DNA from 2 places in the Ramlibacter pinisoli genome. Region 1 is predicted to be linked to the other one. Evidence: predicted binding sites of a transcription regulator. Region 1 holds the regulator's gene; the other holds the start of a gene.
What was found. Region 1 encodes HrcA, which represses chaperone genes, less so after heat shock. Its sites were predicted from a motif close to TTAGCACTCNNNNNNNNNGAGTGCTAA; they were not measured.
Positions count from the first base shown of each region.

Region 2: a site for HrcA is predicted at 3,134-3,160, ahead of groES (co-chaperone GroES). Genes of this name have one in related genera too.

Region 1 is NZ_WSEL01000003.1:2,054,817-2,060,121, forward strand. It holds gene GON04_RS11170 (hypothetical protein) at 1-941, opposite strand, end outside; tRNA gene GON04_RS11175 (tRNA-Ile) at 2,645-2,721, opposite strand; gene hrcA (heat-inducible transcriptional repressor HrcA) at 2,757-3,758, opposite strand; gene GON04_RS11185 (NAD kinase) at 3,804-4,703, shown strand; gene recN (DNA repair protein RecN) at 4,700-5,305, shown strand, end outside.
Region 2 is NZ_WSEL01000003.1:2,377,178-2,382,482, reverse strand. It holds gene pgi (glucose-6-phosphate isomerase) at 1-539, shown strand, start outside; gene GON04_RS12780 (DUF805 domain-containing protein) at 591-959, shown strand; gene groL (chaperonin GroEL) at 1,059-2,705, opposite strand; gene groES (co-chaperone GroES) at 2,759-3,049, opposite strand; gene GON04_RS27185 (DUF11 domain-containing protein) at 3,771-4,757, shown strand; gene GON04_RS12760 (DUF11 domain-containing protein) at 4,779-5,279, shown strand.

The sequences.
Region 1 (5,305 bases):
AGCCTATTTAGTAGGGCGGCCGGCATCGTGATGCGCCCGCGCGAGCTCGCACTTTTTGAGATGCCATAGGTTAGGGCCGCGACCAACGCCTTGGCGGAATCGAAGGCATCGTCGACCATCGGGTCAACGAATTTGTGAAAGGCCCCAGGGGCTGTGACGAACACATGCTCTCCGGAGTCGTTCGACACGGTGTTCACATCATAGAAACCCGCCGCCAATAGCTTCTCGAACAGGGTATCCCCAAGTTCCTTTCGGGCGGCCGCTCGGTCAATACACCCTGCGCTCTCAAGCTTTGCCGAGAAGTCACCAGCGCGCTGCCTGTCGGCGGCCGATAAGCTATTAAGAACCGTTTGGGTCTTTTGGATGTTGCCGCGACGAAACAAGTTTCCGTTGAAGAGGATGCGGTCTGATCCGGAAACTTCGAAGTCGACGAGGCCCATTCCCTCCATGCGACTCAGCAGATCTGTTGCCGCTGGGGAAGAGAGCTTGAATTCGTCACTTATGCGCTTCGTCTCAGCGCTGCGCAGTTGGGGTATTCCTGATGTTTGCTCCGCGACATCGATTACGGCACGCTCTTCCCCGGTGGGGCCGTGCTGACCAAATAGGGCAGCGGTTTCTTGAAGCACCTTGCGCGAGCTAACCCCGAGTACCTGTACATCGCCGCTGGAGCTGATGTCGATCACCTGACGGCTTCTGAGTTGCTCTAGATGGAATTTCAACTCGGTCTTGGGGTTGAGTTTGGCGGCTTTTGCAACTGCCTCAACTTCGGCGGCGCTCAGGCTAGTCTCATCGGAGGCCGCCATCCCAGCCAACAACAGTCCGCTTTTTGCTGCCCCATCGATAGAAGGAAACTCGGCAGCGCCCGCTTGGTCAGCTTGCAACTTGCGGCCGTGGTGGATGATCCACGCCCCCAGTGTTTCGCCATTCAGATCTTTGGTCATTGCCACCTCCGCTCCTCTATTGTTGAGCGCATTATGTGCCTGTGAGTTCGATTGCTGGCGCTTGCAAGGGTTGACCCACTCCGCCGGGGTGCAAGCAAGCGAGGATGTCGGCCGCCTCCGCCAAAGGCGCCTTCAACACTCAGGGACTTGCGGACCGTCCATCCGCACGTCAGACGCTTCGCTCCCAGTAGGAGTTACCGCCAACTCTCCTCAGTGACAGACCGCGGTCGGCGCCTCACCTGGAGCCCGGCCTCTTAATCTTCAGAGTCGGTTGAGCGCCCCGAATTGGCAGATGTGTCGCGTCACTCGCCTTGATGGCAGCGGGGGCCCGGTGCATTGAGTCGGCCGCCCCCCACAGGCGATACCTAGATTTATGCGGCGCGCCAGTGCTCGGGATTGCCCTTGTTAATGTGTCGGACGCGCGCGACCAGCACTTGGGCCGTGCTCCATAGTCTTCGCGGCCTTGACCGCCGCTTCTTGAGTGGGGTAAGGCCCCTTGCTCGCAGTGCTGGCGCCGTAGTCGATCTCGTAGTGAGTAATAGTCCCGCCACCAGTCGGCTTGGGCTCAATAAAGACTCGTGTCATACAAAGCTCAGAAAAAAGAAATAGGAGACCCAGACTGCCCAACTAAATTGAACAGACGTCACTTTATTTGCTTTGAAGTGATACTTGAATGCAGCAGAGCTCCATTCAGCATCTAAACTGAGCTCGCTCAGGTCGCAACCCCGAGCGAGCCAGTTAGGTACGCAACAACATCACTGCGGTTGCGAGCGTGAAAACGCCGCCGGCCACAGACCGAATGAAGCGGAAAAGCATGTTGAGCTCCCTTCTGGCCAGCCGAAGCTCTGGCCTAGGTGTCCTGCCGGACTTGTTGCACTAGAACCCTCGACGTCTGATCCACGTCGGGGGTTTCTTTTTGCCCTTGCTAGGGGCCGAATCAATATACAACCGCCCCACTGATGGGCCGGTGGCATCGTGTAGGACGATGTGCGATTTCACTGTAGGTCGGCCATCGCCAAGAAGGGCCCAGAGGATTGCTCAGCTCGAGCCGGTGCTGTTCCTGATCCACGACGTACCGGGATCGGGTGGCCATCCTCCGGCCGATCCGCGGCCGGACTACGCGGTAGTGACTGAGCGCTTCACGGTCCCAAGGTCTTCGTGCAGCGCTACGTGTCGTCGTCATTCATGGAGCACGTCGGCCGTTACAGCAGCCTTGCTCTGCCGACAGCGTAGGGTTACTGGAAGCTCGCCAACCCCCTGCCTGGTGCAGAAGCGCGAAGGTGTCGAGATGCTCGATTTCCTGCAGGTGCAGTTGCACGGGCCGTCAAACGCGTTGGGGGCGCGAGCACGGCGGGCGATCTCCGACAGCGCCGTCTCGGCCGCCTGCAGGTGTCCCCGTACGCCCATGATGGCGCCCCACCCGTTTGTGTTCGATCGAGAGGCCCAGCTTTCACAGGAGCCGGCCAGCACACACCACCGGTCTTCGGAACCCAAGCCTTCGCGCATGGCCCGAAAGCTGGCCCTTCCTTCCATTGCCGCGGGAGTGAGTCGCCGGCCCTCTGTTCCCCTCTGAAGCGCCCCATTGAACGACCGTCGAGACACTCATATTCGACGCGTACAAAGACGAAGGCCGCGCCAAGCCTGTCACCAGACTGTCGCCAGAGACAGGCGCTCCTCTTTCGATAGCACTAGGGGCCGGATTTTGGTAGGGCGTGCTGGGCTCGAACCAGCGACCAAGGGATTATGAGTCCCCTGCTCTAACCAACTGAGCTAACGCCCCCTGCGGACGATTGTAGGGAGCGCGCCGGGCAGCCCCTATTTGTGGTGGCTCAGTGCGTTGCTCACCAGGCGCGACGTGATGTCCACGATCTGGATCATCCGGTCGTAGGGCATGCGGGTGGGCCCGATGACGCCCAGCGTGCCGACGACCTGGCCGTCCACCTCGTATGGGGCGCTGACGACCGACAGCTCCTCGAACGGCACGAACTTGCTCTCGCCGCCGATGAAGATGCGCACGCCCGCGGCCTGGCTGGAGATGTCGAGCAGGCGCATCAGCTGGGTCTTCTGCTCGAACAGCTCGAATGCCTTGCGCAGGTGCGACATGTCGCTGGAGAAGTCGGACACCGCCAGCAGGTTGCGCTCGCCGGAGATCACCACGTCGTCCTGCTGCGACATGGCCTCCGAACTGGCGTCGACGGCGGTCTGCATCAGCTGCACGATTTCGCCGCGCAGCCGCTCGACCTCGCCCTTGAGCCGCTCGCGCACCTGCTCGATGGCCAGGCCGGCGTAGTGGGTGTTGATGTAGTTGGCGGCTTCGACCAGCTGGTTCTGGGTGTGGTCGGTCTCGGTGAACACCACCCGGTTCTGCACGTCGCCCTCGGGCGACACGATGATCACCAGGAAGCGCCGCTCCGACAGGCGCAGGAACTCGATGTGGCGGAACACCGAACTGCGCCGTGGCGCCATGACGACACCCACGAACTGCGACAGGTTGGACAACAGCTGGGCGGCGTTGGCGATGACGCGCTGCGGCTGGTCGGCCGGCAGGCTGGGCGCCATGAACTGCTCGCGCTGCACGGTGAGCATGGTGTCCACGAACAGGCGGTAGCCGCGCGCGGTGGGGATGCGGCCGGCCGAGGTGTGGGGGCTGGCGATGAACCCGAGCTCCTCGAGGTCGGACATCACGTTGCGGATGGTGGCCGGCGACAGCTCCAGCCCCGAGGCGCGCGACAGGGTGCGCGAGCCGACCGGCTGCCCGTCGGCGATATAGCGCTCGACCAGCGCTTTCAACAACAACTTGGCACGGTCATCGAGCATGGTGCGGAGGCCTCGCAGGAATTTTAATGATGTAATTTGCCCACGATGAACTCCGTGTTCCACCAGGTCGCGCTGATCGGCAAGTACCACGCCGGGGCCGGTGGCACGGCGGCGGCGGCGTCCAACCGCGCCGCGCTGGAGGACATCGCGCAATTCCTGGTGGCCGAAGGCTGCGACGTGGCCATCGAACACGACACGGCCAGCGCCTCGGGCATTGTCGGCTATCCGGTCCTGGATGTCGCCGCCATCGGCACCCAGTGCGACCTGGGCCTGGTGATCGGCGGCGACGGCACCATGCTGGGTATCGGCCGCCGGCTCGCGCGCCACGGCGTGCCCCTGATCGGCATCAACCAGGGCCGCCTCGGCTTCATCACCGATATTCCGCTCGACCGCTACCGGCAGGTCCTGGCGCCCATGCTGCGGGGGGAACACGAAGAGGACCGCCGCAGCCTCATGCAGGCCTGCGTCATGCGCGACGGCCGCTGCGTGTTCAAGGCCCAGGCCATGAACGACGTGGTGGTCAACCGGGGCGCCACCTCCGGCATGGTCGAACTGCGGGTCGAGGTCGATGGCCACTTCGTCGCCAGCCAGCGCGCCGACGGCCTGATCGTCGCCACCCCCACGGGGTCCACCGCATACTCCCTGTCCGCGGGCGGTCCCCTGCTGCACCCCGCCAACCCGGTCTGGGTGCTGGTGCCGATCGCGCCGCACACGCTGTCCAACCGTCCCATCGTCATCCCGGACAGCGGCGAGATCGCCATCGAGCTGGTGGCGGGCCGCGATGCCAGCGCCAACTTCGACATGCAATCGCTGGCTTCGCTGCTGCATGGCGACCGCATCCTGGTCAAGCGCTCCGACCACCAGGTGCGGTTCCTGCATCCGATCGGCTGGACCTATTACGACACGCTGCGCAAGAAGCTGCACTGGAACGAGGGGGGATCGTGAGCCTCAAGCGAATGGCCTTGCGCGATTTCGTCATCGTGCGCGGGCTGGAACTGGACCTGGACGCCGGCTTCACCGTCCTGACCGGTGAGACCGGCGCCGGCAAGTCCATCCTGGTCGACGCCTTGCAACTGGCGCTGGGCGCCCGGGCCGACGTCGGCGTGGTGCGCGAAGGTGCGGCGCGCGCCGAGATCAGCGCCGAGTTCGACCAGCCGCCGGCGCTGGCAGGCTGGCTCGAGGAAGCCGGCTTCGACGGCGGCGACACGCTGCTGCTGCGGCGCAGCATCGACAACCAGGGCAAGAGCCGCGCCTGGGTCAATGGCAGCCCCGCCACCGCCGCACAGTTGCGCGAGCTGGGTGAACGCCTGGTCGACATCCACGGCCAGCATGCCTGGCAGAGCCTCACCCGCCCCGACGCCGTGCGCGACCTGCTCGATGCCTACGCCGGCACGTCCGCCACCCGGCTGCAGCAGCTCTGGCAGCAATGGCGTACCGCCCAGAAGGCTCTTGCCGAAGCCCGGACCGCCCAGGATTCACTCCAGCGCGAACGCGAGCGGCTCGCCTGGCAGATCGGCGAAGTCGACAAGCTGGCCCCCGGGGCCGAC
Region 2 (5,305 bases), 320 kb from region 1:
ACCTGCAGCAGCTCGAGATGGAGAGCAACGGCAAGCGGGTCGACCGCCAGGGCCGGGTGCTGCCGTTCGCCACCGCGCCGGTGGTGTGGGGCGAGCCCGGCACCAACGGCCAGCACGCCTACTTCCAGATGCTGCACCAGGGCACGGACGTGGTGCCGGTGGAGTTCATCGCGGCGCGCGAGGCGGCCCATGACCTGCCCGGCCACCAGCCGCAGCTGCTGGCCAACGTGCTGGCCCAGGCCCAGGCGCTGATGCTCGGCAAGGCCGACCCCGGCGGCCACAAGCACTTTCCCGGCAACCGGCCGAGCACCATGCTGCTGCTGGAGCGGCTCGATCCGGCCAGCCTGGGGGCGCTGATCGCGCTTTACGAGCACCGCGTCTTCTTCGCCGGCGCGCTGTGGGGCATCAACAGCTTCGACCAGTGGGGCGTGGAGCTCGGCAAGGTGCTGGCCAGGGACATCGCACCGCGCCTGGCATCGGGCGACGTGGCCGGGCTGGATGCGTCGACGGCCGCGCTGGTCGCGCGCTTGCGGGGCTGAGCGGCGGTCCTATGATCCGGACCGGGCGCTGGTGCCCGGAGGAGGGACTGCATGGATTTCGTTGAGTCGATCAAGACCTGCCTGCGCAAGTACGCGGCGTTCAACGGGCGCGCGAGCCGGCCGGAGTACTGGTGGTTCGCGCTGTTCTATTTCCTGGTGTCCGTGGTCGCGGCGATGTTCAGCGACGTGCTCAACGCGCTCGTCGGGGTGGCGGTGCTGTTGCCGTCGCTCGCGGTGGGCACCCGCCGCCTGCACGACATCGGCAAGAGCGGCTGGTTCCAGCTGGTCTGGTTCATCCCGCTGATCGGCTGGGCGCTGATGATCTACTGGCTCGTGCAACCCACCGGTCCGGCCAACGAGTACGGCACCGGTCCCGAGCTGCCGCGCAACGACCCGCTCGAGATCCCGCCGGGCCTCTGACCCCCGGGCGCAGCCAAGAAAAAAGCCGGGCAGTGCCCGGCTTTTTCGTCTGCATCGCAGCAACGTCCGCAGGCGCGTCGCGCCCGCGGAGCGTCGGACTTACATGTCCATGCCGCCCATGCCACCCATGCCACCCATGCCGCCGCCGGGCATCGCCGGGGCTTCATCTTTGGGGGCCTCGGCAACCATCGCCTCGGTCGTCAGCATCAGCGACGCGACGGACGCGGCGTTCTGCAGCGCGGTGCGGGTGACCTTGGTGGGATCCAGGATGCCCATCTCGATCATGTCGCCGTAGGTGTCGTTGGCGGCGTTGAAGCCGTAGTTGCCCTTGCCGTTCAGCACGGAGTTGACCACCACGGAAGCCTCGCCACCGGCGTTGAAGACGATCTCGCGCAGGGGCGCTTCGATGGCCTTGAGCACCAGCTTGATGCCGGCGTCCTGGTCGGCGTTGTCGCCCTTGATCTCGCCGGCGGCCTGCTTGGCGCGCAGCAGCGCGACGCCACCACCGGCCACGATGCCTTCTTCCACCGCAGCGCGGGTGGCGTGCAGGGCGTCTTCGACGCGGGCCTTCTTTTCCTTCATCTCGACTTCGGTGGCGGCACCGACCTTGATGACGGCCACGCCGCCGGCCAGCTTGGCCACGCGCTCTTGCAGCTTCTCGCGGTCGTAGTCGCTGGTGGCTTCCTCGATCTGGACGCGGATCTGCTTGACGCGCGCTTCGATGTCACCAGCGGCGCCGGCGCCGTCGATGATGGTGGTGTTTTCCTTGCCCACTTCGATGCGCTTGGCCTGGCCCAGGTCGGCCAGCGTCGCCTTCTCGAGCGTCAGGCCCACTTCCTCGGCGATGACCTTGCCGCCCGTCAGGATGGCGATGTCTTCCAGCATGGCCTTGCGGCGGTCGCCGAAGCCCGGCGCCTTGACGGCCACGACCTTCAGGATGCCGCGGATGGTGTTGACCACCAGGGTCGCCAGCGCCTCGCCTTCGACTTCTTCCGCGATGATCAGCAGCGGACGGCCGGCCTTGGCCACCTGCTCCAGCGTGGGCAGCAGGTCACGGATGTTGCTGATCTTCTTGTCGAACAGCAGCACGAACGGGTTCTCGAGGAGAGCCGACTGCTTTTCCGGGTTGTTGATGAAGTAGGGCGAGAGGTAGCCGCGGTCGAACTGCATGCCTTCGACGACGTCCAGCTCGTTGTTCAGGCTCTTGCCGTCTTCGACGGTGATGACGCCTTCCTTGCCGACCTTGTCCATCGCGTCGGCGATGATCTTGCCGATCGACTCGTCGCTGTTGGCCGAGATCGAACCGACCTGGGCGATCTCCTTGGAGGTCGTGGTCGGCTTGGAGGCCTTCTTCAGCTGGTCGGTGAGCTGCACCACGGCCTTGTCGATGCCGCGCTTGAGGTCCATCGGGTTCATGCCGGCGGCCACGTACTTCATGCCTTCGCGCACGATGGCCTGGGCCAGCACGGTGGCGGTGGTGGTGCCGTCACCGGCGTTGTCGCTGGTCTTGGAAGCGACTTCCTTGACCATCTGGGCGCCCATGTTCTGGAGCTTGTCCTTGAGCTCGATCTCCTTGGCGACCGAGACACCGTCCTTGGTGACGGTGGGGGCGCCGAACGAGCGCTCGAGCACGACGTTGCGGCCCTTCGGGCCCAGGGTGACCTTGACGGCGTTGGCCAGGATGTTCACGCCTTCGACCATGCGGGCGCGGGCGTCGCCGCCGAAAATGACGTCTTTAGCTGCCATGTGGATGACTCCGGAAATTCAGTGAATGGAAGGGGATGACAGGAGGCTGGGGCTCAGCGCTCGACGACCGCGAACAGATCGTCTTCCTTCATGACGAGCAGCTCGTCGCCGTCGACCTTGACGGTCTGGCCGCTGTACTTGCCGAACAGCACGCGATCGCCCACCTTGATGTTCAAGGCGATCAGTTCACCCTTGTCGCTCTTGCGGCCCGGGCCGACGGCCAGCACCTCACCCTGGTCGGGCTTCTCGGCGGCGTTGTCGGGGATGACGATGCCGGAGGCGGTCTTGGTCTCTTGTTCCAGGCGCTTGACGATCACGCGATCGTGCAGAGGGCGAAGTTTCATTGCATCTCCTTGGGGGTTGGACATCAAAAAGCGCCAACAAAAGTTAGCGCTTCCTAATTGGACGGGAGGGCGCCGGCTGGTCTGCTAGCACTCATCTCCTGCGAGTGCTAATGATAGGGCTTTCCGTGTCGGTTGCAAGCCCCCGGGGCTGTCGGACGGGGCCTGCCTGCGGGGCTTGCTGCGCGGCGGGCGCCCATTGGCTCCGTCGGCTGCTCCGGTCTGGCAGCCAGCATCGGCGCCGGCGCACCCCTGAAGCCGCTGACGCGATCGACCGCCCATCCTCTGCAAGACCGGAGCCGGCTGCGTCCAGGGAAGCCGGACGCCTGTTACAAAGTTTCAGGGGAGGGGCCCTTCCTCGGCCGACTGCTCCCGCGACCCAACGGCCCCCGTCGCGGTGACCAAGGACAGCGTTCGGCCTGCACCTTTTGCCGACCCGGCGGCCTGAATCCAGCCGTCTCACGCGGGGCAAGCGCCTCGCAGCGCTGCTTTTCGGCGCGCAAATACAACAGCCAGCGCGGCAAACCGTCATGCCCCACCTAGGGCGTGGGCTAACTCATCCTTAAGTCGGAACCCTATGCTAACCTCAGTAACAACTTGTAATCCCGTCGTTACATAAAGACAAGCGCCCCGGCCAAGCGGTCGTTCCGGGCTCCTCGTCGACGGGGAACGTCAAAGCGGGACTCGAGCGGTGAGGGGTTGTCGAAGGGACGCGGGCCGGGGCGTGATTGTCCGGTGGGTGGTGCTGGTCGTGGGCCTGCTGGCGGGCATGTCCGCCGCATGGGCCGCCGGCACCCCGGCCGGCTCGGCCATCCGCAACACCGCCGTCCTCAACTACTCGATCGGCGGCACGCCCAGCGTGGCATCGGCCAGTTCCCTGCCGGTGATCGTCGCGCGGGTCCTTGCCGTCACCGTGACCTGGCAGGACAGCACGGCCGTGCCCTCGGCTTCGCCCGACACGCTGCGCCCGCTGGCCTTCGTCGTCACCAACACCGGCAACGCCGCCGACACCTTCCGACTGGTCCGCAACAACGCCGTCGCCGGCGACCAGTTCGACCCGGCCGATGCGGCGCCGGCCGCGATCTGGCTGGAGAGCGGCGGCCAGGCCGGGTTCCAGTCGTCCGGCGCCGCCGCCGACACGATGTACGTCACCGGCGGCAACGACATCACCCTGGCGGCGGACGCCAGCCGCGTGGTGTTCCTGGCCAGCGCCATCCCCGCCGGCCAGCCCACCGGGGCGGCCGGCAGGGCGACGCTGAGCGCCATCTCCACCGCCGTCGGCGCCGGCGCCGCCCCCGGCACCCAGGTGGGCAGCGTGGCCGACGTGCCCATCGTCGTCGGCCGTGGCGGCGGCCAGGCCGCGGCCACCGGCACCTACCTGGTCTCGTCGGTCGCGGTGGGCATCGCCAAGAGCGTGGCGGCCGTGCGCGACCCGGCCGGCGGCGCCAACGTCACCAGCGGCGCGGTCCTCACCTACCGGCTGGTGCTCACCGCCAGCGGCGCCGGCACCGTCACCGGCGTCACCGTCGCCGACCCGCTGCCGGCCACCCTGACCTACGTGCCCGGAAGCATCACCGTGGACGGCGCCGCGCGCACCGACGCCGCCGACGGCGACGACAGCGGCTACGCCGCCGGCACCGTCCAGACCACCTTTCCCACCCTCACCGCGCCAGCCAGCCGCGCGATCGAGTTCAAAGCCACCGTCAACTGAATTTCACAAGGAGTCCCTGACATGCAGCGTCGTCTCTTCCAAACCGTCCTCCTGGCCTTCGCCGCCGCCTGGCTCGCGCCGGCGCACGCGCAAGGCAACCAGCCCGGCAGCATCGAGCTGCGCAACGTCGCCGAGATCGAGAAGGAGGTCAAGACCGCCGACGGCAAGACCGAGAAGCGGCGCGAGCCGGCCGCGAAGGCCGCGCCGGGCGCCGAGGTGATCTACACCTCGACCTTCCGCAACACCGGCAGCAAGCCGGCCGGCAACATCTCCGTCGTCAACCCGGTCCCGGTCAACACCACCCTGGTGGGCGGCAGTGCGACCGGCGAGAACACCGACATCAGCTTCTCCGCCGACGGCGGCAAGACCTGGGCGGCGGCCGACAAGGTCAAGGTGCGCGGCGCCGACGGCAAGGAGCGTCCCGCCGGCCTGTCCGAGTTCACCCACGTGCGCTGGGTCTATCGCGGCGAGCTTGCCCCCGGCAAGCAGGGCGTCGTGAGTTTCCGCGTCACCGTCAACTGACCGCGGGCGCCATGACGGCCCGCGCC